One region of the Streptomyces sp. NPDC048338 genome, then DNA from elsewhere that is predicted to be linked to it. Evidence: riboswitches for the same ligand, from Rfam matches in the RefSeq annotation. Region 1 holds a riboswitch; each other region holds the start of a gene.

The links. Region 1 has a riboswitch for cyclic di-AMP ahead of ACGFZF_RS13715 (M23 family metallopeptidase). Riboswitches for the same ligand answer to the same signal wherever they lie in the genome.
Positions count from the first base shown of each region.
Region 2: another riboswitch for cyclic di-AMP. It lies ahead of ACGFZF_RS19115 (transglycosylase SLT domain-containing protein); the one in region 1 lies ahead of ACGFZF_RS13715 (M23 family metallopeptidase).
Region 3: another riboswitch for cyclic di-AMP. It lies ahead of ACGFZF_RS24270 (transglycosylase family protein); the one in region 1 lies ahead of ACGFZF_RS13715 (M23 family metallopeptidase).

Region 1 covers NZ_JBICYQ010000005.1:105,552-113,229, forward strand. Annotated here, with positions in the region: gene ACGFZF_RS13700 (DNA topoisomerase (ATP-hydrolyzing) subunit A) at 1-326, opposite strand, end outside; gene ACGFZF_RS13705 (pitrilysin family protein) at 550-1,896, shown strand; gene ACGFZF_RS13710 (M16 family metallopeptidase) at 1,923-3,290, shown strand; cyclic di-AMP (ydaO/yuaA leader) riboswitch at 3,502-3,669, shown strand; gene ACGFZF_RS13715 (M23 family metallopeptidase) at 3,682-4,452, shown strand; gene ACGFZF_RS13720 (GntR family transcriptional regulator) at 4,635-5,318, shown strand; gene ACGFZF_RS13725 (HPr family phosphocarrier protein) at 5,499-5,780, opposite strand; gene ACGFZF_RS13730 (GNAT family N-acetyltransferase) at 5,954-7,678, shown strand, end outside.
Region 2 covers NZ_JBICYQ010000007.1:374,711-382,388, forward strand. Annotated here, with positions in the region: gene ACGFZF_RS19085 (GNAT family N-acetyltransferase) at 145-798, shown strand; gene ACGFZF_RS19090 (cysteine hydrolase family protein) at 868-1,476, shown strand; gene ACGFZF_RS19095 (hypothetical protein) at 1,583-2,542, opposite strand; gene ACGFZF_RS19100 (winged helix-turn-helix domain-containing protein) at 2,668-3,684, shown strand; gene ACGFZF_RS19105 (dienelactone hydrolase family protein) at 3,770-4,348, opposite strand; gene ACGFZF_RS19110 (class I SAM-dependent methyltransferase) at 4,425-5,066, opposite strand; cyclic di-AMP (ydaO/yuaA leader) riboswitch at 5,650-5,832, shown strand; gene ACGFZF_RS19115 (transglycosylase SLT domain-containing protein) at 5,837-6,730, shown strand; gene ACGFZF_RS19120 (FecCD family ABC transporter permease) at 6,853-7,678, opposite strand, start outside.
Region 3 covers NZ_JBICYQ010000010.1:306,701-314,378, forward strand. Annotated here, with positions in the region: gene ACGFZF_RS24260 (cytochrome P450) at 1-719, shown strand, start outside; gene ACGFZF_RS24265 (transglycosylase family protein) at 834-1,775, shown strand; cyclic di-AMP (ydaO/yuaA leader) riboswitch at 2,033-2,207, shown strand; gene ACGFZF_RS24270 (transglycosylase family protein) at 2,211-2,900, shown strand; gene eno (phosphopyruvate hydratase) at 3,191-4,477, shown strand; gene ACGFZF_RS24280 (septum formation initiator family protein) at 4,602-5,075, shown strand; gene ACGFZF_RS24285 (DUF501 domain-containing protein) at 5,188-5,733, shown strand; gene ACGFZF_RS24290 (exopolyphosphatase) at 5,730-6,644, shown strand; gene ACGFZF_RS24295 (NAD(P)/FAD-dependent oxidoreductase) at 7,013-7,678, shown strand, end outside.

The DNA.
Region 1 (7,678 bases):
ATGGAGAACGGCTGGGCCATCCGGACCATGGCGTCGTAGATCGACGAGTCGCCGTGCGGGTGCAGCTTGCCCATGACCTCGCCGACGACGCGCGCGCACTTCACGTAGCCGCGGTCGGGGCGCAGGCCCATCTCGTTCATCTGGTACACGATGCGGCGCTGCACCGGCTTCATGCCGTCGCGGGCGTCCGGCAGCGCGCGCGAGTAGATCACCGAGTACGCGTACTCGAGGAAGGAGCCCTGCATCTCGTCGACGACGTCGATGTCGAGGATTCTCTCCTCGAACGCGTCGTCCGGCGGCGGTGTCTTCGTGCTGCGGCGGGCCATCGCGGCTGCGGCTCCTTCACCAACATGGTTGATCTGACGCGGACCATTGTGGACCGTGCCACTGACAAGTCCGACCGCGACCCGGTCAAGGCGTCCGTCGGCCGTACGCGAGCGCCGCGGTACCCGGAAGAGGGACGCCACGAACCTGCGGGAACTTCGCCAGGTGTCAGCGCGCTTGCATACAGTGGCAGGACTTTTCCACATCGCGATCGAAGGGACGTACATGCCCATGGGTCACACGGCCACAGCCGAGGCCGGCTCCGGAGGCCTGACAGCGACCGAGCACCGGCTGGCCAACGGCCTGCGCGTGGTGCTCTCCGAGGACCACCTGACCCCGGTCGCCGCGGTCTGCCTCTGGTACGACGTCGGTTCGCGCCACGAGGTCGCGGGCCGCACCGGCCTGGCCCACCTCTTCGAGCACCTGATGTTCCAGGGATCGAAGCAGGTCCACGGCAACGGCCACTTCGAGCTGGTCCAGGGCGCGGGCGGTTCGCTCAACGGTACGACGAGCTTCGAGCGCACCAACTACTTCGAGACCATGCCGACCCACCAGCTGGAGCTCGCGCTCTGGCTGGAGGCGGACCGCATGGGCTCGCTGCTCACCGCGCTGGACGACACCTCGATGGAGAACCAGCGGGACGTCGTCAAGAACGAGCGCCGCCAGCGGTACGACAACGTTCCCTACGGCACCGCCTTCGAGCGGCTGACCGCGCTGGCCTACCCGGACGGCCACCCGTACCACCACACCCCGATCGGCTCCATGGCCGACCTGGACGCGGCCACCCTGGAGGACGCGCGGGCCTTCTTCCGCACGTACTACGCGCCGAACAACGCGGTGCTGTCGGTCGTCGGCGACATCGATCCGGCGCAGACCCTCGCCTGGATCGAGAAGTACTTCGGCTCCATCCCGTCCCACGACGGCAAGCTGCCCCCGCGCGACGGCACCCTGCCCGACGTCATCGGCGAGCAGCTGCGCGAGGTCGTCGAGGAGGAGGTCCCGGCCCGCGCGCTGATGGCCGCCTACCGCCTGCCGCACGACGGCACGCGCGAGTGCGACGCCGCCGACCTGGCCCTGACCGTCCTCGGTGGCGGGGAGTCCTCCCGGCTGCACAACCGCCTGGTCCGCCGCGACCGCACGGCCGTCGCCGCCGGCTTCGGGCTGCTGCGGCTCGCGGGCGCCCCCTCGCTCGGCTGGCTGGACGTCAAGACCTCCGGCGGCGTCGAGGTGCCCGAGATCGAGGCCGCCGTCGACGAGGAGCTGGCCCGCTTCGCGGCCGAGGGCCCGACGCCGGAGGAGATGGAGCGCGCGCAGGCCCAGTTGGAGCGCGAGTGGCTGGACCGGCTCGGCACCGTCGCCGGCCGTGCCGACGAACTGTGCCGCTTCGCGGTGCTGTTCGGCGACCCGCAGCTCGCCCTGACCGCGGTGAACCGCGTCCTGGACGTCACCGCCGACGAGGTGCGCGCGGTGGCCCAGGCCCGCCTGCGTCCGGACAACCGCGCGGTCCTGGTCTACGAGCCGGTCGCCGCCGAGCAGAGCGACAGCGACGAGGAAGAGGGAGCGGAGCAGTGACCGACGCCGCCGCGTCTTTGACGAGCATGGAGTTCCACCCGCAGCCGACGCCCGGTGCGGCCCGCCCCTGGGCCTTCCCGGCCCCGGACCGCGGCGCGCTGGACAACGGCCTGACCGTGCTGCGCTGCCTGCGCCCGGGCCAGCAGGTGGTGGCCGTGGAGATCTTCCTCGACGCCCCGCTGGACGCCGAGCCCGAGGGCCTGGACGGCGTGGCCACCATCATGGCCCGCGCCCTGTCCGAGGGCACGGACAAGCACTCCGCCGAGGAGTTCGCCGCCGAGCTGGAGCGCTGCGGCGCCACGCTCGACGCGCACGCCGACCACCCCGGCGTCCGGGTGTCCCTGGAGGTGCCCGTCTCCCGGCTGCCCAAGGCCCTCGGCCTGGTCGCCGAGGCCCTGATCGCGCCGGCCTTCGTCGAGACCGAGATCGAGCGCCTGGTGCGCAACCGGCTCGACGAGATCCCGCACGAGACGGCGAACCCGGGGCGCCGGGCGGCCAAGCAGCTCTCCAAGGAGCTGTTCCCGGCCGGCTCGCGCATGTCCCGGCCGCGGCAGGGCACCGAGGAGACGGTCGCCGCGATCGACGCCTCGGCCGTCCGTGCCTTCTACGAGGCCCACGTCCGCCCCGCCACGGCCACCGCCGTCGTCGTCGGCGACTTCACCGACGTGGACGTGGACAAGATCCTCGCCGAGACGCTGGGCGCCTGGACGGGCGACACCGCCGAGGCCCGCCCCGTCCCGCCGATCACGGCCGACGACACCGGCCGGGTGGTCATCGTGGACCGTCCCGGCGCCGTCCAGACCCAGCTGCTGATCGGCCGCGTCGGGGCCGACCGGCACGACCGCGTATGGCCCGCCCAGGTCCTCGGGACGTACTGCCTCGGCGGCACGCTCACCTCCCGCCTGGACCGCGTGCTGCGCGAGGAGAAGGGCTACACCTACGGTGTCCGGTCCTTCGGGCAGGTGCTCCGCTCCGACGGCGCGGGCAACGGCGCCTCGATGCTCGCCATCAGCGGATCCGTGGACACCCCCAACACCGGACCGGCACTTGACGACCTGTGGAAGGTGCTCCGCACCCTCGCCGCCGAGGGTCTGACGGACGCCGAGCGGGACGTGGCCGTGCAGAACCTCGTGGGCGTGGCGCCGCTCAAGTACGAGACGGCCGCCTCCGTCGCCGCGACGCTCGCCGACCAGGTCGAGCAGCACCTTCCGGACGACTACCAGGCGCAGTTGTACGCGCGGCTGGCCGAGACGGGCACGGTCGAGGCGACCGCCGCCGTCGTCAACGCATTCCCGGTGGACCGTCTGGTCACCGTCCTCGTTGGCGACGCCGCCGCGATCGCGGACCCGGTCCGTGCGCTCGGCATCGGCGCAGTGACCGTCGTCTCCGGCTGATTGCCGAGACCGGTGGCCGAAAAGGCACGGCAGCGGGACCCCGATCGAGTGGTATGTCGGGGTCCTCTGCTTTGTCCGGAATGGAGGGCTGAGTGATCGTTTGCCCTGTGGCATGTCTTACAAACGGGCCTGTCTGTTTGGCGATTGAAAGACGGTCCGCTTAGCTTCGTTCCGGCTGTCCGCCAGTTGCACCCGCCGCGCCCGCGGCATCGGACAGTCATCGCCGAGTCCCCGTCAGGCGCGAGCCTGGGGAGCCGGGGACCCACAACGAAGTCCCTGGGGTGAATCGGACGCCTTCGCACCCGTGCGGAGGGGCCCGTAGGAGACCTTCCTGCTCCGAACCCGTCAGCTAACCCGGTAGGCGAGAAGGAAGGAAAGGATCAGCCACTACATGGCGTTCACCCGTGCCACCGGGAAGCATCGTGGACCGAGCCGTATGGCGCGCCGTGGCGCCGGCATCGCCGGCATCGCCACCCTCGCCACCACCGGCGTCATCGGAACCCTCGCTTCCCCGGCGCTCGCCGCCGACACGGAAGCCCCCTCGCTGGAGGACACCGGCCTCAACCAGACCGTCGTCGCCGACGTCCTGGCGGACACCGTGAGCGCCCAGGCCGCCGCCCAGGAGCGGGAGGCCGTCGAGGCCGCCGCCCGGGAGAGGGCCGCGGCGGAGGCCAAGCGCAAGGCCGAGGCCCGCGCCAAGGAGATCCGCCTGGCCAAGGAGCGCGCGGCCCGCGAGGCCGAGCGCAAGCGCCTCGCCTCCTTCCAGCTCCCCGTCGCCGGTTCGTACGTCAGCACCGGCTACAAGACCGGCGGCTCGCTCTGGTCCTCCGGCAGCCACTCCGGGGTCGACTTCCACGCCTCCTCGGGCACCAAGGTCGTCTCCGTGGGCTCCGGCACCGTCGTGGAGGCCGGCTGGGGCGGCGCGTACGGCAACAACATCGTCATCCGGATGCACGACGGCACGTACACCCAGTACGGTCACCTCTCGGCGATCAGCGTCTCGGTCGGCCAGACCGTCACCCCGGGCCAGAAGATAGGTCTCTCGGGGTCGACCGGTAACTCCACCGGTCCCCACCTCCACTTCGAGGCCCGCAGCACCGCCGAGTACGGCTCCGACATCAACCCGATCGCGTACCTGCGTGCGCGCGGTGTGAGCGTCTGAACCCCGCCCGCGTCAGAAAAGCCCCGGCTCGTACTGAGCCGGGGCTTTTTTGCAGGCCAAAAGAAATCCATGGGCCGACGGTGGCCTTCGGAAATATCCCTCTGCTGCAATAGAGTTCACGAAGGGTCGGCGAACAGGCGTCCATCGGATGGGTTTCGCGCGGATTAAGGCGGAGGTCGAACATGCGCATTCCCGCGCACTCGGTATGCACGGCGATCCGGGACGACATCGTCTCCGGTGTCTTCGAGCGCGGCAGCCGGCTGACCGAGGAGCAGCTGGCGCGCCGCTACGGAGTCTCCCGCGTCCCGGTCCGCGAGGCCCTGCGCACCCTGGAGTCGGAGGGGTTCGTGGTCACCCGCCGGCACGCCGGGGCCCATGTCGCCGAGCCCACCGAGCAGGAGGCGGCGGACCTGCTGGACATGCGGGCCCTGCTGGAGCCGCTGGGCGCCGCGCGCGCGGCGCAGCGCCGCACCGAGGCCCATCTCAAGGTGCTGCGCGGCCTGGTCAGGCTGGGCCAGGAGCGGGCCAGACGGGGGCAGGGCGACGATCTGCGGTCCCTGGGGGGCTGGTTCCACGAGACCCTGGCGCAGGCCGCCGGCAGTCCGGCCCTGACGGCGCTCCTCACCCAGCTCCGCCACAAGATCGCCTGGATGTACGCGATCGAGCCGGCGGCGCAGCCGGTGGAGGAGTGGGCGGAGCACGGGGCGATCGTGGACGCGGTGGCCCGCGGCGACGCCGAGCGGGCGCGGGCGCTGACCGCGCTGCACGCCGAGCGCTCGCTGGCGCGGCACCGTCCCAAACGGTCCGGGCACGGCCGTGTGAGGCCTTCGCAACATGCCGTAAACACCGCGAGCATCCGGAATTAACGGCGGCGCCGTATACAAAGACAGTGAATACGGGGGCCGGATATCGTGCTGCCCGAAATTCGGTGTGCGCATTTCCTGGGCGGCGATCAATGGCCCGTACCGCCCCGGATGAATCCGGAATGGACGAAGGAGCCGCACCCGCCGGAATTCGGACGGATGCGGCTCCCGCGTGAGGTGTCGTCAGACGGTCTCGGGAAGCTCCTCGAGCCCCTCGGCAACCAGCTTCGCCAGACGGTCCAGAGCGACCTCGGCGCCGTCGGCGTCCGAAGCGAGCACGATCTCCTCGCCGCCCTGCGCACCCAGGCCGAGCACCGCGAGCATGGACGCGGCGTTCACCGGGTTGCCGTCGGCCTTGGCGATCGTCACGGGGATCCCGGAGGCCGTGGTGGCACGGACGAAGATGGAGGCGGGGCGGGCGTGCAGGCCCTCGGCCCAGCCGACGTTGACGCGGCGCTCAGCCATGGTGTTGCCCTTCAAGTCTTGGCCGGTTGTCTAGACCAGTCTCTCATGGGTTGCGAGGTGCTCGTGCCGACCTCCGGCCCGGCCGGAACAGCCCTCCGGCCCTCCCACCTTGCACGGCACCCACGTCGTGCGCGACCGGTGCCGGCGTCGTGCCCCGGTCGTAGGCTGACCCCATGCAGAGCGCGTCGGAACAGCCTGAACACGCATACCCCGACCACTGGGAGGCGGACGTCGTCCTGCGCGACGGCGGCACCGCGCGCATCAGGCCGATCACCGTCGACGACGCCGACCGCCTGGTCAGCTTCTACGAGCAGGTCTCGGACGAGTCGAAGTACTACCGGTTCTTCGCGCCCTACCCCCGGCTCTCCGCCAAGGACGTCCACCGCTTCACCCACCACGACTTCGTGGACCGGGTCGGACTCGCGGCGACCGTCGGCGGCGAGTTCATCGCCACCGTGCGCTACGACCGCATCGACGCCACCGGCCGGCCCGCCAGCGCCCCGGCCGACGAGGCCGAGGTCGCCTTCCTTGTGCAGGACGCGCACCAGGGCCGGGGGGTGGCCTCGGCCCTGCTCGAACACATCGCGGCGGTCGCCCGGGAGAGGGACATCCGGCGGTTCGCGGCCGAGGTGCTCCCCGCCAACTCCAAGATGATCAAGGTCTTCACGGACGCCGGCTACACCCAGAAGCGCAGCTTCGAGGACGGAGCCGTACGGCTCCACCTCGACCTGGAACCCACCGTTCGCTCGCTCGCCGTCCAGCGCGCACGGGAGCAGCGGGCCGAGGCCCACTCCGTGCAGCGCCTCCTGGCCCCCGGCTCGGTCGCCGTGATCGGCGCCGGGCGCGCCCCGGGCGGGGTGGGCCGGACGGTGCTGCGCAACCTCGTCGCCTCCGGCTACACCGGCCGCGTCCTCGCCGTGAACCGGAGCCTGGAGGCGGGCGCGCCCGCCGCGTTCGACGGGGTGCCGGCCTTCCGCTCCGTGGGCGAGATCGGCGAACCGGTGGACCTGGCGGTCGTCGCCGTCCCCGCGGAACGGGTGCCGGAGGCCGTCGCCGACTGCGGCGAGCACGGCGTCCGCGGACTCGTCGTCCTCTCCGCGGGCTACGCGGAGAGCGGTGCCGAGGGCCGGGAACGGCAGCGCGCACTGGTCCGGCAGGCCCGCTCGTACGGGATGCGGATCATCGGGCCCAACGCCTTCGGGATCATCAACACGTCCGCCGGGATCCGGCTCAACGCCTCGCTCGCCCCGCAGATGCCGGCGGCCGGCCGGATCGGCCTGTTCACCCAGTCCGGAGCCATCGGCATCGCCCTGCTCGCCGGGCTGCACCGGCGCGGCGCCGGGCTCTCCTCCTTCATCTCCGCGGGCAACCGCGCGGACGTCTCCGGCAACGACTTCCTCCAGCACTGGTACGACGACCCCGAGACGGACGTCGTCCTGCTCTACCTGGAGTCGATCGGCAACCCCCGCAAGTTCACCCGGCTGGCCCGCCGCACGGCGGCGGTCAAGCCGGTCGTGGTGGTCAAGGGCGCCCGGCACAGCGGCAGCGCGCCGCCCGGACACCGGGTGCCCGTCACCCGCATCCCGCACGCCACGGTCTCCGCGCTCCTCCGGCAGGCCGGGGTGATCCGCGTCGACACCGTCACCGAGCTGGTCGACGCCGGCCTGCTCCTCGCGGGCCAGCCCCTGCCGGCCGGGCCGCGGGTGGCGATCCTCGGCAACTCCGAGTCGCTGGGGCTGCTGACGTACGACGCCTGCCTGACGGAGGGTCTGCGCCCGCTGCGCCCGCTCGACCTGACCACCGCCGCGAGCCCGGCGGACTTCCGCGACGCGCTGGCGGCGGCGCTTGTGGACGACGCCAACGACGCGGTCGTGGTGACGGCGATCCCCTGGGTCGGG
Region 2 (7,678 bases), on a different contig from region 1:
ATCCTGACACGTCGCGACTCCCGCTCAAACCCGCCCGGTCCCTGCCCGGCCCTGCCGCGAATTTCGCAGGACAACGCACCCGCCCTCTGGCACCCTGCGGAGGCGAACAGCACGTGATCAATGTGACGGATGGGGTGGCGGTCGATGGGTTTCACGCTGGAGGGTCCGGTCCTCGAGGGCGCGCTGGTGCGCCTGGAGCCCCTGGACCACCGGCACGCGGCGGGGCTGGCCGAGGCGGCGGAGGAGGACCGGCACGCGTACGGGTTCACCTGGGTACCGCCGGCCGCCGAGGTCGGCCGCTACGTCGAGGCGCAGCTCGGCCGCGCCGCCGAGGGGACCGTCGCTCCGTACGCGCAGGTGGACCGCCGAACGGGGCGGGTGGTCGGTGCGACCGCCTATCTGGATCCGCGGCCGATGCCGCAGGACGACGGCGCCCTGTGCGCGGTCGAGATCGGCTACACCTGGCTGGCGGCGTCGGCGCAGGGGACGGGGCTCAACACCGAGTCCAAGTACCTGCTGTTCCGCCACGCCTTCGAGACCTGGGGCGCGGCACGGGTCGACCTCAAGACGGACGCCCGCAACGAGCGCTCACGGGCGGCCCTGGCGAAGGTGGGGGCGCGCTTCGAGGGCGTGCTGCGCAACTGGAACCGGTCCTGGGCCCCCGGCGAGGAGCATCTGCTGCGCGACTCCGCCATGTTCTCGGTCGTCGCCGAGGAATGGCCGGACTGCCGGGCCCTGCTGGAGACCCGGCTGGCGAGGTTCCCGGAGCGCGAAGGGGCGGGTTCGCCGCGGTCGTGAGCGGTGCGGGAGACCCGGTGGGGGAAAACCCGGTGGGGGCGGGACGGGCCCGTCGGCCATGATGGCGCGATGACCCCACCACCGACTCCCGTAGAGGCCCTGCTCGTCGTGGACGTCCAGTCGGCGTTCGTCGTCGGCGACGGCGCGGTGCCCGACGCGGCACGGCTCGAAGAGCGGACCGCGGACCTGATCGCCCGTGCCCGCGCCGCCGGGGCGCTCGTCGTGCACCTGCAGAACGACGGGCGGCGGGGTGCGGAGGACGAGCCCCACACGCCCGGCTGGGAGCTCCATCACCCCGTCGAGGCCGGGCCGACGGAGGTCGTGCTCCGCAAGACCCGCGACGACGGCTTCGCGGGGACCGGGCTGGGGGACCTGCTGGAGGCACGGGGCGTACGAGCGGTCGCCGTCTGCGGCGTGATGTCCGAGATGTGCGTGCAGGCGACGGCGCGGACGGCTCTCGCGCGCGGGTACCGGGTGGTGCTGCCGCACGACGCCCACGCCACGCAGGACGTCCCGGCGACGGCCGGGATCAGCGAACGGATCCCGGCCCGTGTCGTCTCCCGGGTGGCCGCCTGGGCGCTGGGCCGGGAGGCCGACATCGTCTCCCGCTCGGCCGACGTCCCCTTCACCTCCGTGGAGACCGGTGGGCGGGGGACGGCGACGCCGGTCCCGAGCTGACGCGAGGGGGTCACCGCCCCGGCCGTCGTCCTGGGGCCCGCGGGGGCCCGTTCGCCAGGGGAACGCCCGGTCCGGGCACGTCCCGGACAGGGCGTTCCCGTCGGTGTCAGGAGGTGCCGCAGGTCGGGTCGTCGATCGCGCTCACGGTGTACGGGGGACGGCCCGGCGGTTCGTCCAGCTGGCTGTTGACCACGTACAGGCGGCAGCCGTACCGCGCGAGTGTGGTCGGCAGGTCGAAGGGTTCGCCGGTGAGGCGGTGGGTCACCGTGCCCGTCCGCAGGTCGTCGTCCAGGCGGGCGATGTAGACGCCGTGCGGGGCACCGTAGTTGAGCACGGCGTACAGCGTGCGGCCGTGCAGCACCATCCCGTCGGGGCCGAACGACGCCTCCCCCAGGTCGACCCGGTCGACCTCCTTGTCGGCGGTGCCGACCCGCCAGACGGCCTCTGTCCCGTTGGACGCCACCAGCAGGGCGGTACCGGACTCGTTCGCGACGATGCCGTTCAGGAGCCAGTACTGCGCCGGGAACTGCGGGAAGGCGTCGCGGATGTCGAGCCAGGGTTCGAGGGGGCCGAGGGTGCCGCCCCGGATCTCCGCGCGATGGACGACGGGGTTGGCCCAGTCGGTCACGTACACCGCGTCCCGGGTCACGACCAGGTCGTTCAGGTCGGGTGCGCCGAGGGGCCCGCTGCGTGCGGTACGGGTGGCCAGCAGCCGGCCGTGCCGGTCGTGGACGGTCAGGGTCGCGCCGCCGACCGAGAGGACACGGCCCTGGCGGTCGGTGTGGACGCCGAGCGAACTGGGCCGGTCCCGCAGGCCGTCCGCGGGGAAGGGGCGCAGCTCCGGCCGGCTGACGTGACCGCGGTACAGCGCACCGGTGCCGTCCGAGGACACGTACATGGTGCCGTCGCGGGCGACGGCGATCCCTTCGGGCAGCACACCGGGAGCGCGGGAGACGGTGTAGCTGTCGGGCAGTTCCCGGGCGGTGGCCGGGCCGGGCGTTCCGGCGAGGGTGGCGAGCAGGGCCGCCGCGGTGAGGCAGGCGGTACGGGTGGGGATGCGGCGCATCGGGGCGACCTCCGGAGGGAGTCGGATCGGCGAGGCGGACACCGGGAGCCTGCGGGCCGGCCGCGCGGAACGCGAGGCCTTTCACCCCTGGGCGAAAGGGTCCGGCGGGCCGATAATCGGTCGTCGTGATCCGCCTACACTTCACCGCCGCCGACCTGCGTCAGATCACCCTCGCCCCGGCGGCCGACGCCCTCTCGGAGACCGCGCTGAGCCTGCGGCTGGGCCTGCGGGCGGGCCGTCCCGGCGACGGCGCCGGCCCGGGCTCCGCCCTCCTGCACCGGACGCGTCCCGCGGCCCGCGCGTGGCAGCGCTCCCTGCGGGGCGGCCCGGCCGCCGGGGCGGGTGTCCTCGCCGAACTGGTCACCGAGGACGGGTTCGTGCCGGACTTCCTGCTGCAGCCGTCGGTGCACGACTTCACCGACGCGCTGGACGCGGCCGTCGCGACCCCCACCGGGACGCTGGCGCGCGATCTGGGAGTGCCGGAGGTGTCCGGCTGGAACGGCGGCCTGGCCCGCCCGGGCCGGTGGGCCCGGGAGCTCGCCCAGGGCTCCGCGGCCGCGCGCCGCGCGCTGGCCCACGACACGCGCGTCTACTTCCACTCCTCGGTGGAGCCTCTCTGGCCGCGGATCCGCGCCGACGCCCTGACCGACCGTGCGCTGCGGGCCGAGATGCTGCTGCGCGGAGGCGTCGACGCGCTGCTGACCACGCTGGGGACGACCTGGCGGTGGCAGCCGCCGACGCTGCACCTGCCGTCGGCGTCGTCGTACGACATCCCGTTGTGCGGACGCGGGCTGCTGCTGATGCCCTCGTGGTTCGCGACGGGCCCGATGGTGATGTACCGCCCGGAGGCGGCGACGGTGCTCGTCTACCCGATGTGCGACGGCGCCGCCTCGGGCCGGTCCGACGACCGGCCCGAAGCGCTGGGGGCGCTGCTGGGCCGTACCCGGGCGCAGGTGCTCCGGCTGCTGCGTTCCCCCGCCAGCACCACGGCCCTCGCCGAACGGGCCGGCGTCTCGCTCGCGGCGGCCAGCCAGCACGCGGGTGTCCTCAGGGGCGCCGGCCTGGTCGACACGGTACGGACGGGCACGGCGGTGCTCCACAGCCTCACCCCGCTCGGACACGCGCTGCTGGCCGGGGGCTGACCGACGACGGCACGGGGCCCGAAGGCCCGGTGTCTCACGGAGGTGAGCCGTCCGCCGTCCGGGAGGCGAGGGGCGTGCCCCTCCCTCACCCGACAGCGTCCAGGAAGGCGAGGACCCGCTCGGTGAGCAGGGCGGCCGCGGCCGCGTCGTGGGAGGGCAGGCTGCTGTCGGCGAACAGGTGGTGCTTGCCGGGGTAGAGGAACAGTTCGGCCCGCTCCGTGGCCGCGACGAGCGCGCGGGCCGCGTCGAGATCGCCGTCGCCGACGAAGAACTCGTCCGCGTCCATGCCGTGCACCTGGACGGGGACGTCGTCGGGCCAGGCGGCGCCGAACTCGGTGACGGGGACGCAGGCGTCGAACAGGAGCGCGCCACGGGCGCCCGGCCTGGTCTGCGCCAGCCGCTGGGCGGGCAGCACCCCGAGGGAGAAGCCGGCGAGGACGAGCCCGGCCGGCAGCGGTTCGGCGGCTCGGACGCCCCGCTCCGCGATCGCGCCGAAGCCGATGGCCTGGGCGTGGGCGGCGCCTTCCTCCAGGGTGTCGAACGTCCGACCGTCGTACAGGTCGGGGACGTGCACGGTGTGGCCGTGCCGGCGGAGCGTGTCGGCGAAGGCCGTGACGCCCGGCGTCAGTCCCTGTGCGTGGTGGAAGAGCAGTACCTCGGCCATGTGGGTCCCCTCTCGCGGGTGGGCCGGCCTCGGCGGCACGGCCCCGGTGCCGTGCTCGCCCCGGCCGCCGTCCGGTTCAGGTCCGGCGGGCCAGCAGGTAGACGCGGCGGGTGTCGACCTCGTGAGCGTAGTGGCCGCGCTCCATCCGCATCTCCACGGTGAACCCGGCGTCGGCGAGGAGTCCGCTCACCCGGGAGGGGTCCAGGAAGCGGAAGTCGACGTCCACCTCGTGCCCCCACCACTCGTCCAGGTGCCGCACTTCCTCGCCCTGGTGGAAGGAGACCAGGAGCAGCCCGGTGGGGCGCAGCACGCGGTGTGCCTCGGCGAAGGCGCGGCCGAGCTCGTCGGGGGCGACGTGGATGACGGAGTAGAGGGCGACGGCGGCGTCGAACTCGCCGTCCTCGGCGGGCAGCGCGAGCAGGTCGCCCTCCCGGAAAGCCGCCTCGCGATGGCGTCGTGCGGCGGTCGCGACCATGCCCGGGGAGAGGTCGATGCCGACGGCCCGCGCGCCGTGCGCGGCGAGCCAGCCGGTCACGTGCCCGGGTCCACAGCCGAGGTCGGCGACGGCGGCCCCCTGCCCGGCCTCTTCGAGGAGTGCGCCGAGCAGGGCCCGGTCGAGCGGCTTCCCGTCGAGTTCGTTCCCGAGCCGGGTGGCGTACTCCTCCGCCACGGTGTCGTAACTCCGCCGGACGGCCGCGTGGTCCACCTGATCCCCCATGTCCCCAGCATCCCACGGGTCCATGACCGGAGGCGGCCCGACGGCGGTCCGTACCCGCGCCGTTCAGCCGGGGGTGCGCGCGGCACCCTCACGAGTTCGGCCGGGCAGGCGGAGTCGTGCGACCCCGTGGCCGCGTGGGCGCGCGCCCGCACCCTGCTCGGGGCCTGACCGCCCCGGGCAGGAGGAGGAACACCGGGCACGGATCGCTGGGCGGTCACGACCGCCCTGCGCGGCCGGACGGGAGCATGGCGGCACGGGGGACCGGAGGCGTGTCCGGGACGCGGATCCCGGCGAGCGGAGAGAGCCCGGACGGCGAGTCGCCACATCGGCGCGCATAAAAGGCCATAAAACGACCACCCACCCCATGAGCATCAATCTTCCTTTGCTCGGAATTATGGGGTGATGTCGGACATTTCTTTCAGGTGACATGGCTCACGGGGCATCGGCCGCCCTCCCCGCCCTCGGGCCCCATCTCCCCGTGATTCAGGGAAGTTCGGGGCTTCACGGGCCCCCGCGAGGCCGTTTATCACATCGTCGAGACGCCTTGTTCCCGACGGTATTCCTCGCCTACGGTCACCTCCATTCGGATGGAACGCCGAATCCTGCCACCATCCGCAATTCCCACTATTCACCGCCGGCAGGAGCGGGGGACCCAAGTATTCGCCGATCCGGATTCCGGAGCGGCTAGGGGTGAAGTCGCACGTGTGCGGCCGGGCATCTCCAGCCCGAACCCGACAGCTCACCCCGCAGGCTCCGGAGAGGAATCCGTCATGCCTGCAAACGGTAAGCACCGTCGCCCGAAGCGCCGTCCGCTCGCCCGCGGTATCGCCCTCGCGAGCACGGGTGGAGCCGCACTGGCCCTCCCCCTCGTCGCCTCCGCGACCGCCCACGCCGCCCCTCGCACCGCGCCCGAGATCACCCCGGCCATTGCCACGGCGAACGCGGCAGCAAATGTGTCGCAAAAGATCACGGAATCGCTGCCGGCGGCACCGGCCGCAGCTCCCAAGACCTACACCGTCGTGCCGGGCGATTCTCTTTCGATGATCGCCTACGAGCAGGGTGTCCGGGGCGGCTGGAAGGTTCTCTACCGGGCCAACCACGCTGCGGTCGGTGACAATCCGTCACTCATTCACCCGGGTCTCAAGCTGACGCTGCACCGCAATTCCGCGGCGTCGCAGCCCAAGTCCCCCGCTCCCGCGCAGAAGTCGAAGGCGGCCAAGCCGGCGAAGTCCTCGTCCGCCGACCGGGCCAGCCGTTCCGAGCAGCGCACCGCGCCCGCGCCCCAGGCCCGGCAGACCCAGCAGGCGGCTCCGGCCGCCGCCCCCGCCGCCGTGAAGAGCTACACGAACGACCTCGACGGCTGGATCCGGGAGTCGCTGGACGTGATGGCCCAGCACGGCATCCCCGGCTCCTACGAGGGCATCCACCGCAACATCATGCGCGAGTCCTCCGGCAACCCGCAGGCCATCAACAACTGGGACTCCAACGCCGTCGCCGGCACCCCCTCGAAGGGCCTGCTCCAGGTCATCGAGCCCACCTTCCTGGCGTACCACGTGCCCGGCACGTCCATGGACATGTACGACCCGGTCGCCAACATCACGGCCGCGTGCAACTACGCCGCCGACAAGTACGGCTCCATCGACAACGTCTTCGGCGCCTACTGACGGGGCCACGGCGCCTCCTGACGGGCGCGCCGGCCCATACGACGGGGAAGGCCCCGACCGCTCGGGGGTCGGGGCCTTCCTCGCGTGCCGGGCCCGCCGTCGGGGCCCGCGGCGCGCGCCGCCTACAGCACGCCCCGCCGCCACTCCCGGACGAGCAGGTGGCCGAGGTAGAGCCCGCCGATGGCCATCGTGTAGATGCCCACGGGCAGGTTGTCGAGGTACGGCATCTGCTGGGCGGCGAGATCGGCGAGGACCAGCAGCAGCGCACCCACCAGCATCGACAGGGCGAGCTGGGGACCGGACCCGCGCGACAGCCGCTTGGCGATCTGGGGGGCGGTCAGGGAGATGAAGGCGATCGGCCCGGCCACGCTCACGGCGGCGGCCGACAGCACGATCGCCAGGGTGACCGCCGCGGTCTTGGTCCTCCCGGGACGGCCGCCCAGCGCGGCGGCGGTGTCGTCGCCCATCTCTCCGATGCCGATGTCCCGCGAGAGCAGGACGGCGAGCGGAAGCACCACGGCCAGCACGAGCCAGATCGTGGTCGCGTCGTCCCACGAGCGGGCGGACAGGCTGCCGTTGACGTAGGCGCTCAGGACCGTCGCCTTGTCCCGTTCCACCGCGTACACGACGTACTGGATGACGGCGACGGCCATGGCGGAGACACCGATGCCGGCGACGACGAGGCGGACCGGGTTGCGGAAGCCCGTCCCGGTCGACATGTAGACGAGCACCATGGCCAGGACGGCGCCGAGGAGCGCGCCGACCGGGACCGGTACGACGTCCGGGAGGAGCAGGGCGACGATGGCCGCGCCGGCTCCGGCGCCCGCGCCCAGCCCGATGACGTCCGGGCTGCCGAGCGGGTTGCGGGTGACCGACTGGAACAGCGCGCCGGACAGGCCGAACGCGGCGCCGGTGCCGATCCCGACGACCAGACGCGGTCCGCGCAGC
Region 3 (7,678 bases), on a different contig from region 1:
TGATCCGGCACGGCGGCGGTCCGCGTGGCGGGGTCGCGCGCTCGGTCAAGAAGATGCGCGGCTATCTGGCGGAGCTGATCCACCGCAAGCGCGGGGAGCCGGGCGACGACCTCATCTCCGGGCTCATCCGGGCCTCCGACCACGGGGAGCACCTCACCGAGAACGAGGCCGCGGCGATGGCCTTCATCCTGCTCTTCGCGGGCTTCGAGACCACGGTCAACCTGATCGGCAACGGGATGTACGCGCTCCTGCGCCACCCCGGCCAGCGGGAGCGGCTGCAGACCTCGCTCGCGGCGGGCGAGCGGGGCCTGCTGGAGACCGGCGTCGAGGAACTGCTGCGCTTCGACGGGCCGGTGGAGATGGCGACCTGGCGGTACGCCATGGAGCCGCTGACGATCGGCGGGCAGGAGATCCCGGCGGGCGATCCCGTGCTCGTCGTGCTCGCCGCCGCCGACCGCGACCCGGCGCGGTTCGCCGGGCCGGACACGCTCGACCTCTCCCGGCGCGACAACCAGCACCTCGGGTACGGACACGGCATCCACTACTGCATCGGTGCCCCGCTCGCCCGGCTGGAGGGTCAGACCGCGCTGGCCACGTTGCTGACCCGGCTGCCCGATCTGCGACTTGCGGGCGATCCGGCCGATTTGCGCTGGCGGGGCGGGCTCATCATGCGCGGATTGCGCACGCTTCCGGTGGAGTTCACCCCCCTTGCGAACTGACGGAGCGTCAGAACTGTGATATTTACGTGATCTCCGCTGCATCGACTTGTGACTGACGTTCGAATGCCGCTACGTTCACCGTCGTCTCAAGCAGTCAGGCGAAAGGCACTCCGTATGCGCTCCGGGAACGGACGACACCGCAGACCCAGGCAGGCCCCCGCGATCATCGTGGCCGCAGGCGTGACGGGTTCGGCCCTCGCGCTGCCACTGCTCGGCGCAGGGTCCGCCTCAGCCGCCGACGCGGCCACCTGGGACCGGGTCGCCGAGTGCGAGTCGGGCGGCCTGTGGAGCGCCGACTTCGGCAACGGGCTCTACGGCGGGCTCCAGTTCACCCAGGAGACCTGGGAGACGTACGGCGGCACGGCCTACGCGTCCCGCGCCGACCTGGCCAGCCGCTCCCAGCAGATCGCGGTCGCCGAGAAGGCGCTCGCCGCGCAGGGCACCCAGGTCTGGGCCACCTGCGCCCCGATCGCCCAGCTGACGAACGACGGCGCCGCCCCCGAGGTCGACCCGGGCACGAGCCCCGCGCCGACCACGCCGACCGCGCCCGCCGCCCAGGCGAAGCCGGGCGCCGCCAAGTCGGCCGGCCCGGCCGGGACCGGCGCCGCTCCGGGGGCGCCCTCCACCTCCACCACGCCGGAAACGCCCGATGTATCCGTTACGCCCGGTACGTCGGACTCGACGGGCGACCCCGACTCCGCGACCGGCGAGGCGGCCGGCCCGGGCAACGGCAAGCACCGTGGTGAGGCCGCTCGCGAAGAGGGCAATTCGGGCGAAGGGCAGGAAACCGGACGTCACGCCTCGCCGGCTGACGGGCAGCCAGGCGGTTCGGCCGGCGAGGCCGGTTCGGGGGAATCGGGCACCACGGACACTTCGGGCGAATACACCGTCCGGCCCGGCGACAGCCTCTCCGAGATTGCACGGGAGAACGAGCTGCCCGGCGGTTGGACCGCCCTCTACGACGCCAACCGTCAGACGGTGGGTGCCGACCCAAACCTCATCCTGCCTGGTCAGAGCCTCGACTTGAGCGAGGAACCCGTGGAAACCCAGGGGTAGTTCGAGGACTTATGTCCGTTCTGTCTAAGTGAGACATGAGTCTCTTCGTCCCGCTTGGCGTGTCACGTCCGCAAAGTTTGCTCCGATCGCCCCTCACCTGCGTAAACACCCCTCATGGGGGTGCAGGGAGGGGCGATTTGGCCGTTTTGGCCTTCTTTGAACTTCGTGAGGTCTGTGTCTACGGTCGGGACCGCTCGCCACCGCGGGCCCCGTCGACCGGTAACGCCGAATCCTGCCGCCGGTCGAGGGGAACAGTCGTCGCGCAAGCGCCGTAGGCAGGAGCGGGGGACCCAAGGTAAGTGCCGGTCCCGGCCGTTGAGACAGACGGCCGGAATCCCGGCTCGGGGTGAAGCCGCGTGCTCGTCACGTGGCCGGGCAACTCACATGGCCCGAACCCGACAGCTCACCTCGCAGGCGTCGGTGAGGAGAATTCCCATGCTGTTTTCCGCCAAGGGCAAACACCGTCGTTCCTCCAAGGCCACCCGTGCCATCGCTCTCGCCGGTGTGGCGGGCGTCGCCGTCGCCGCCCCGCTCATGACCGCCGGGTCCGCCTCGGCCGCGACCGCCTCCGAGTGGGACGCCGTCGCCCAGTGCGAGTCCGGTGGCAACTGGTCCATCAACACGGGCAACGGCTACTACGGCGGCCTGCAGTTCTCGGCCTCCACCTGGGCCGCCTACGGTGGCACCGCCTTCGCGGCCAGCGCCGACCAGGCGTCGAAGTCCCAGCAGATCACGATCGCCGAGAAGGTCCTGGCCGGCCAGGGCAAGGGCGCGTGGCCGAGCTGCGGCGTGGGCCTGTCCGGCGCCGCGTACACCGGTGGCACCGCCGAGAGCGCCCCGGCGCCGGAGCGCAAGGCCGAGCAGCCGACCACCCGCAGCGAGCAGCGCACGGCCCCGAAGGCGACGCCGAAGAAGGCCGAGTCGAAGAAGACCGTCACCACCCCGACCGGCAAGAAGGTCAAGAAGGGCGACGGCGAGTACAAGGTCGCCGCCGGCGACACCCTGAGCAAGATCGCCGCCGCGCAGAAGGTCAAGGGCGGCTGGGCGAAGCTCTTCGAGCTCAACAAGGACGTCGTCGAGGACGCCGACCTGATCTACCCGGGCCAGCAGCTCCACCTGAAGTGAGCCCGGCGGCCCGTGTGAGTCCGGCGGCTCACCGGGTCCTGTGACCCTCCCGCGGTGACCACCCCGGCCCGGCGCGCCCTCCCCCGTGCGCGCCGGGTCGGGGTTCTTCGCGTTACCGATCGGTAGCTTCGGGTCCCTTCGCCCCTTTATGCATGCCCTCGGGTCCTTTTTCGTCCCAGCGGGCGGGCGCCCGGCTGGCCGGAGCCTCCGAGCCGGTTAGGCTCTTGTCGCAAGGCCAAGCGACCCTGCACGGCTCTTGCGTCACATCTAGCGTCACATCCCAGAAGGAGATGCTCGTGCCGTCCATCGACGTCGTCGTAGCCCGGGAAATCCTGGACTCCCGAGGCAACCCCACGGTCGAGGTCGAGGTCGGCCTCGACGACGGCAGCACCGGCCGTGCTGCCGTTCCGTCCGGCGCCTCCACCGGTGCGTTCGAGGCTCTCGAGCTCCGCGACGGTGACCCCAACCGCTACCTCGGCAAGGGTGTCGAGAAGGCCGTCCTCGCCGTCATCGAGCAGATCGGCCCGGAGCTCGTCGGCTACGACGCCACCGAGCAGCGCCTGATCGACCAGGCGATGTTCGACCTGGACGCCACCCCGGACAAGTCCTCGCTCGGCGCCAACGCCATCCTCGGCGTCTCCCTCGCCGTCGCGCACGCCGCCTCCGAGGCCTCCGACCTGCCGCTGTTCCGCTACCTCGGCGGCCCGAACGCGCACCTGCTGCCCGTTCCGATGATGAACATCCTGAACGGCGGCTCGCACGCCGACTCCAACGTGGACATCCAGGAGTTCATGATCGCGCCGATCGGCGCGGAGTCCTTCTCCGAGGCCCTGCGCTGGGGCACCGAGGTCTACCACACCCTCAAGTCCGTCCTGAAGACCAAGGGCCTGTCCACCGGTCTCGGCGACGAGGGCGGCTTCGCCCCGAACCTGGACTCCAACCGCGCCGCGCTCGACCTCATCCTCGAGGCGATCAAGCAGGCCGGCTACGTCCCCGGCAAGGACATCGCGCTCGCCCTCGACTGCGCCGCCTCCGAGTTCTACAAGGACGGCAAGTACGAGTTCGAGGGCAAGGCCCGCTCCGCCGCCGAGATGACCGAGTACTACGAGGAGCTCGTCGCCGCGTACCCGCTGGTCTCCATCGAGGACCCGCTGTTCGAGGACGACTGGGCCGGCTGGAAGGTCATCACCGAGAAGCTCGGCTCCAAGGTGCAGCTGGTCGGCGACGACCTGTTCGTCACCAACCCCGAGCGTCTGGCCCGTGGCATCGAGGAGGGCTCCGCGAACGCCCTCCTGGTCAAGGTCAACCAGATCGGCTCGCTGACCGAGACGCTGGACGCCGTCGAGCTGGCGCAGCGCAGCGGCTTCAAGTGCATGATGTCCCACCGCTCCGGCGAGACCGAGGACGTCACCATCGCCGACCTGGCCGTCGCCACCAACTGCGGCCAGATCAAGACCGGCGCCCCGGCCCGCTCCGAGCGCGTCGCCAAGTACAACCAGCTGCTGCGCATCGAGGAGATCCTCGACGACGCCGCGGTCTACGCGGGCCGCAGCGCCTTCCCGCGTTTCAAGGGCTGACGGCTTCACACCCGGCAGTTCCGGCCGTCCCCGCACTCGGTCCCGTACCGTGTGCGGGGACGGCTCTGCTTCCGCTACCGGGAAGCGCGCCCGGACGGAGCCCGGAACAGGGGAGGCGCAGACCATGGCAGCGAAGGACCGGGACCGGTTCTCGACCGCGACCCGGATCAGGCTGCTCGGCGAGCAGACCGCCGCCCGCGTCTACCGCTCCCAGACACGCCGTCAGGCGCGCCGCTCCCGGCTCACCGGCCGCGCGGCCTTCCTGGCCCTGATCGTCTGCTCGCTCGTGGTGGCGCTCGCCTACCCGATGCGGCAGTACGTCTCCCAGCGGAGCGAGATCGCCGACCAGGAGCGCCAGGCCGCCGAGGCCGCCGACCGGGTCGAGCAGCTGAGGGACGAGAAGGCCCGGCTCCAGGACCCGGCGTACGTCCGCCGCCTCGCCCGCGAGCACCTGCACTACGTCGTGCCCGGCGAGACCGGCTTCACCGTCAACGACCCCGACGCCGAGCGGGCCCGCCGCACCGAGCAGGGCGAGGCCGGACAGCCCTGGTACTCCCACCTCTGGGAGGGCGTCGACCACGCCGACGCGGCCCGCTGACCCCGCGACGCGAGACAATGGCACCGCGCCGCGGCGCCCCGCGCGCCCGTCCGCCGGTCGCCCGACCACCGCACCGCACCGAACCGCCCCCGACGAGAAGACAGACGCAGGCATGCAAACGCCCCCTCCGCAGACCGCACGCACCGAGCCCACCGACGCGGACGTCGCCGCCTTCCAGGACCAGCTCGGCCGCCCGCCCCGGGGACTGCGCGCCATCGCGCACCGCTGCCCCTGCGGCAACCCGGACGTCGTCGAGACCGCGCCGCGGCTCCCGGACGGCACCCCCTTCCCCACCACGTACTACCTGACCTGCCCTCGCGCGGCCTCGGCCATCGGCACCCTGGAGGCCAACGGGGTCATGAAGGAGATGCAGGCCCGGCTGGGGACCGACCCGGAGCTCGCCGCCGCCTACCGGGCCGCGCACGAGGACTACATCGCGCGCCGCGACGCCATCGAGGTCCTGGAGGGCTTCCCGAGCGCCGGCGGCATGCCGGACCGGGTGAAGTGCCTGCACGTCCTCGTCGGACACTCGCTGGCCGCCGGCCCCGGCGTGAACCCGCTGGGCGACGAGGCCCTCGCGATGCTGCCCGAGTGGTGGGCCAAGGGCCCCTGCGTCACGCCGTGCGCCGACAAGGACGCGGAAGAGGAGGGGAAGTGACCCGGGTCGCGGGCATCGACTGCGGTACCAACTCCATCCGCCTGCTGGTCGCCGACGTCCACCCCGGGACGGGCGAACTGGTCGAGCTGGACCGGCGGATGACGATCGTGCGCCTCGGCCAGGGCGTCGACCGGACCGGCCGGCTCGCCCCGGAGGCCCTGGAGCGCACCTTCGCCGCGTGCCGCGCCTACGCCGAGGTGATCCGGGAGCTCGGCGCCGAGAAGGTCCGCTTCGTGGCCACCTCCGCGTCCCGCGACGCCGAGAACCGCGACGAGTTCGTCGCCGGGGTCAAGGACATCCTGGGCGTCGAGCCCGAGGTGATCACCGGCGACCAGGAGGCCGAGTTCTCCTTCACCGGCGCCACCGGCGAGCTGTCCGGCACCGAGAAGTACCTGGTCGTGGACATCGGCGGCGGCTCCACCGAGTTCGTCGTCGGCAACCGCCACGTCGAGGCCGCCCGGTCCGTCGACATCGGCTGCGTCCGGCTGACCGAGCGCCACGTCCGCAGCGATCCGCCGGCCGCCGCGGAGGTCGACGCGATCCGCGCGGACGTCCGGGCCGCCCTGGCGCTGGCCGAGGAGACCGTCCCGGTCGCCGCGGCCGGGACCCTCGTCGGGCTCGCCGGCTCGGTGACCACGGTCGCCGCGATCGCGCTGGGTCTGGAGGAGTACGACTCCGAGCGAATCCACCACTCCCGGATCTCCCGGGACCAGGTCGCCGCCGTCGTCGAGCGCCTGCTCGCCTCCACCCACGACGAGCGCGCGGCGATCGCCGTCATCCACCCGGGGCGGGTCGACGTCATCGCCGCCGGGGCGCTGGTCCTGCTGGAGATCATGGAGCGGACCGGGGCCCGCGAGGTCGTCGTCAGCGAGCACGACATCCTGGACGGGATCGCCCTCTCCGTGGCATAACGGGCGCCCGGTGACGCGGCCCGAGAGGCCCCGCCGGGAAAGTTCGTGAAGTTCTTCACAAGGAAAAGAGTCCCCGTGGGGGCCGCAGAGGGCCATTCGGGCCTCCAGGGGCCCTGCGGGGACTCTTTCGTAGGTGCGGGGGCCGCTTCGCACCATGTTTCCATCGCGTGAACGCACCCTGTGGTTCAGCGTTAACGAGTGCTCTCCAGGCCAGTTCACAAGGGGTGAACAACGTCCGCCCCGACCCCGTGGTTCCTTTGCTGCTCATGACCTGGGTCACGTGGGGCGCGGAGTGTAGCAGAGGTACCCGGAGAGCTTGTGAAGGGGCGCACGAGCGACCCCCCTCGGAGGGGTGGATACTCGATGGCATGAGCACCACGGAGCGTCCCAGGATCCTCGTAGTAGGCGGTGGGTACGTAGGCCTGTACGCAGCTCGACGCATTCTCAAGAAGATGCGTTACGGAGAGGCGACCGTCACGGTCGTCGACCCGCGCTCGTACATGACGTACCAGCCCTTCCTCCCCGAAGCCGCCGCAGGCAGCATCTCCCCGCGTCACGTCGTCGTCCCGCTGCGACGCGTCGTGCGCGGAGCCGAGGTGCTCACCGGTCGCGTCACCACCATCGATCAGGACCGCAAGGTCGCCACGGTCGCGCCGCTCGTCGGCGAGGCCTACGACCTGCCCTTCGACTACCTGGTCATCGCGATGGGCGCGGTCTCCCGCACCTTCCCGATCCCCGGCCTCGCCGAGCAGGGCATCGGTATGAAGGGTGTCGAGGAGGCCATCGGCCTTCGCAACCACGTCCTGGAGCAGCTCGACAAGGCTGACTCCACGACCGACGAGGAGGTCCGCCGCAAGGCGCTGACCTTCGTCTTCGTGGGCGGCGGCTTCGCCGGCGCGGAGACCATCGGCGAGGTCGAGGACATGGCCCGCGACGCGGCGAAGTACTACACCAACGTGAAGCGCGAGGACATGCGCTTCATCCTGGTCGACGCCGCCGACAAGATCCTTCCCGAGGTCGGCCCGGAGCTGGGC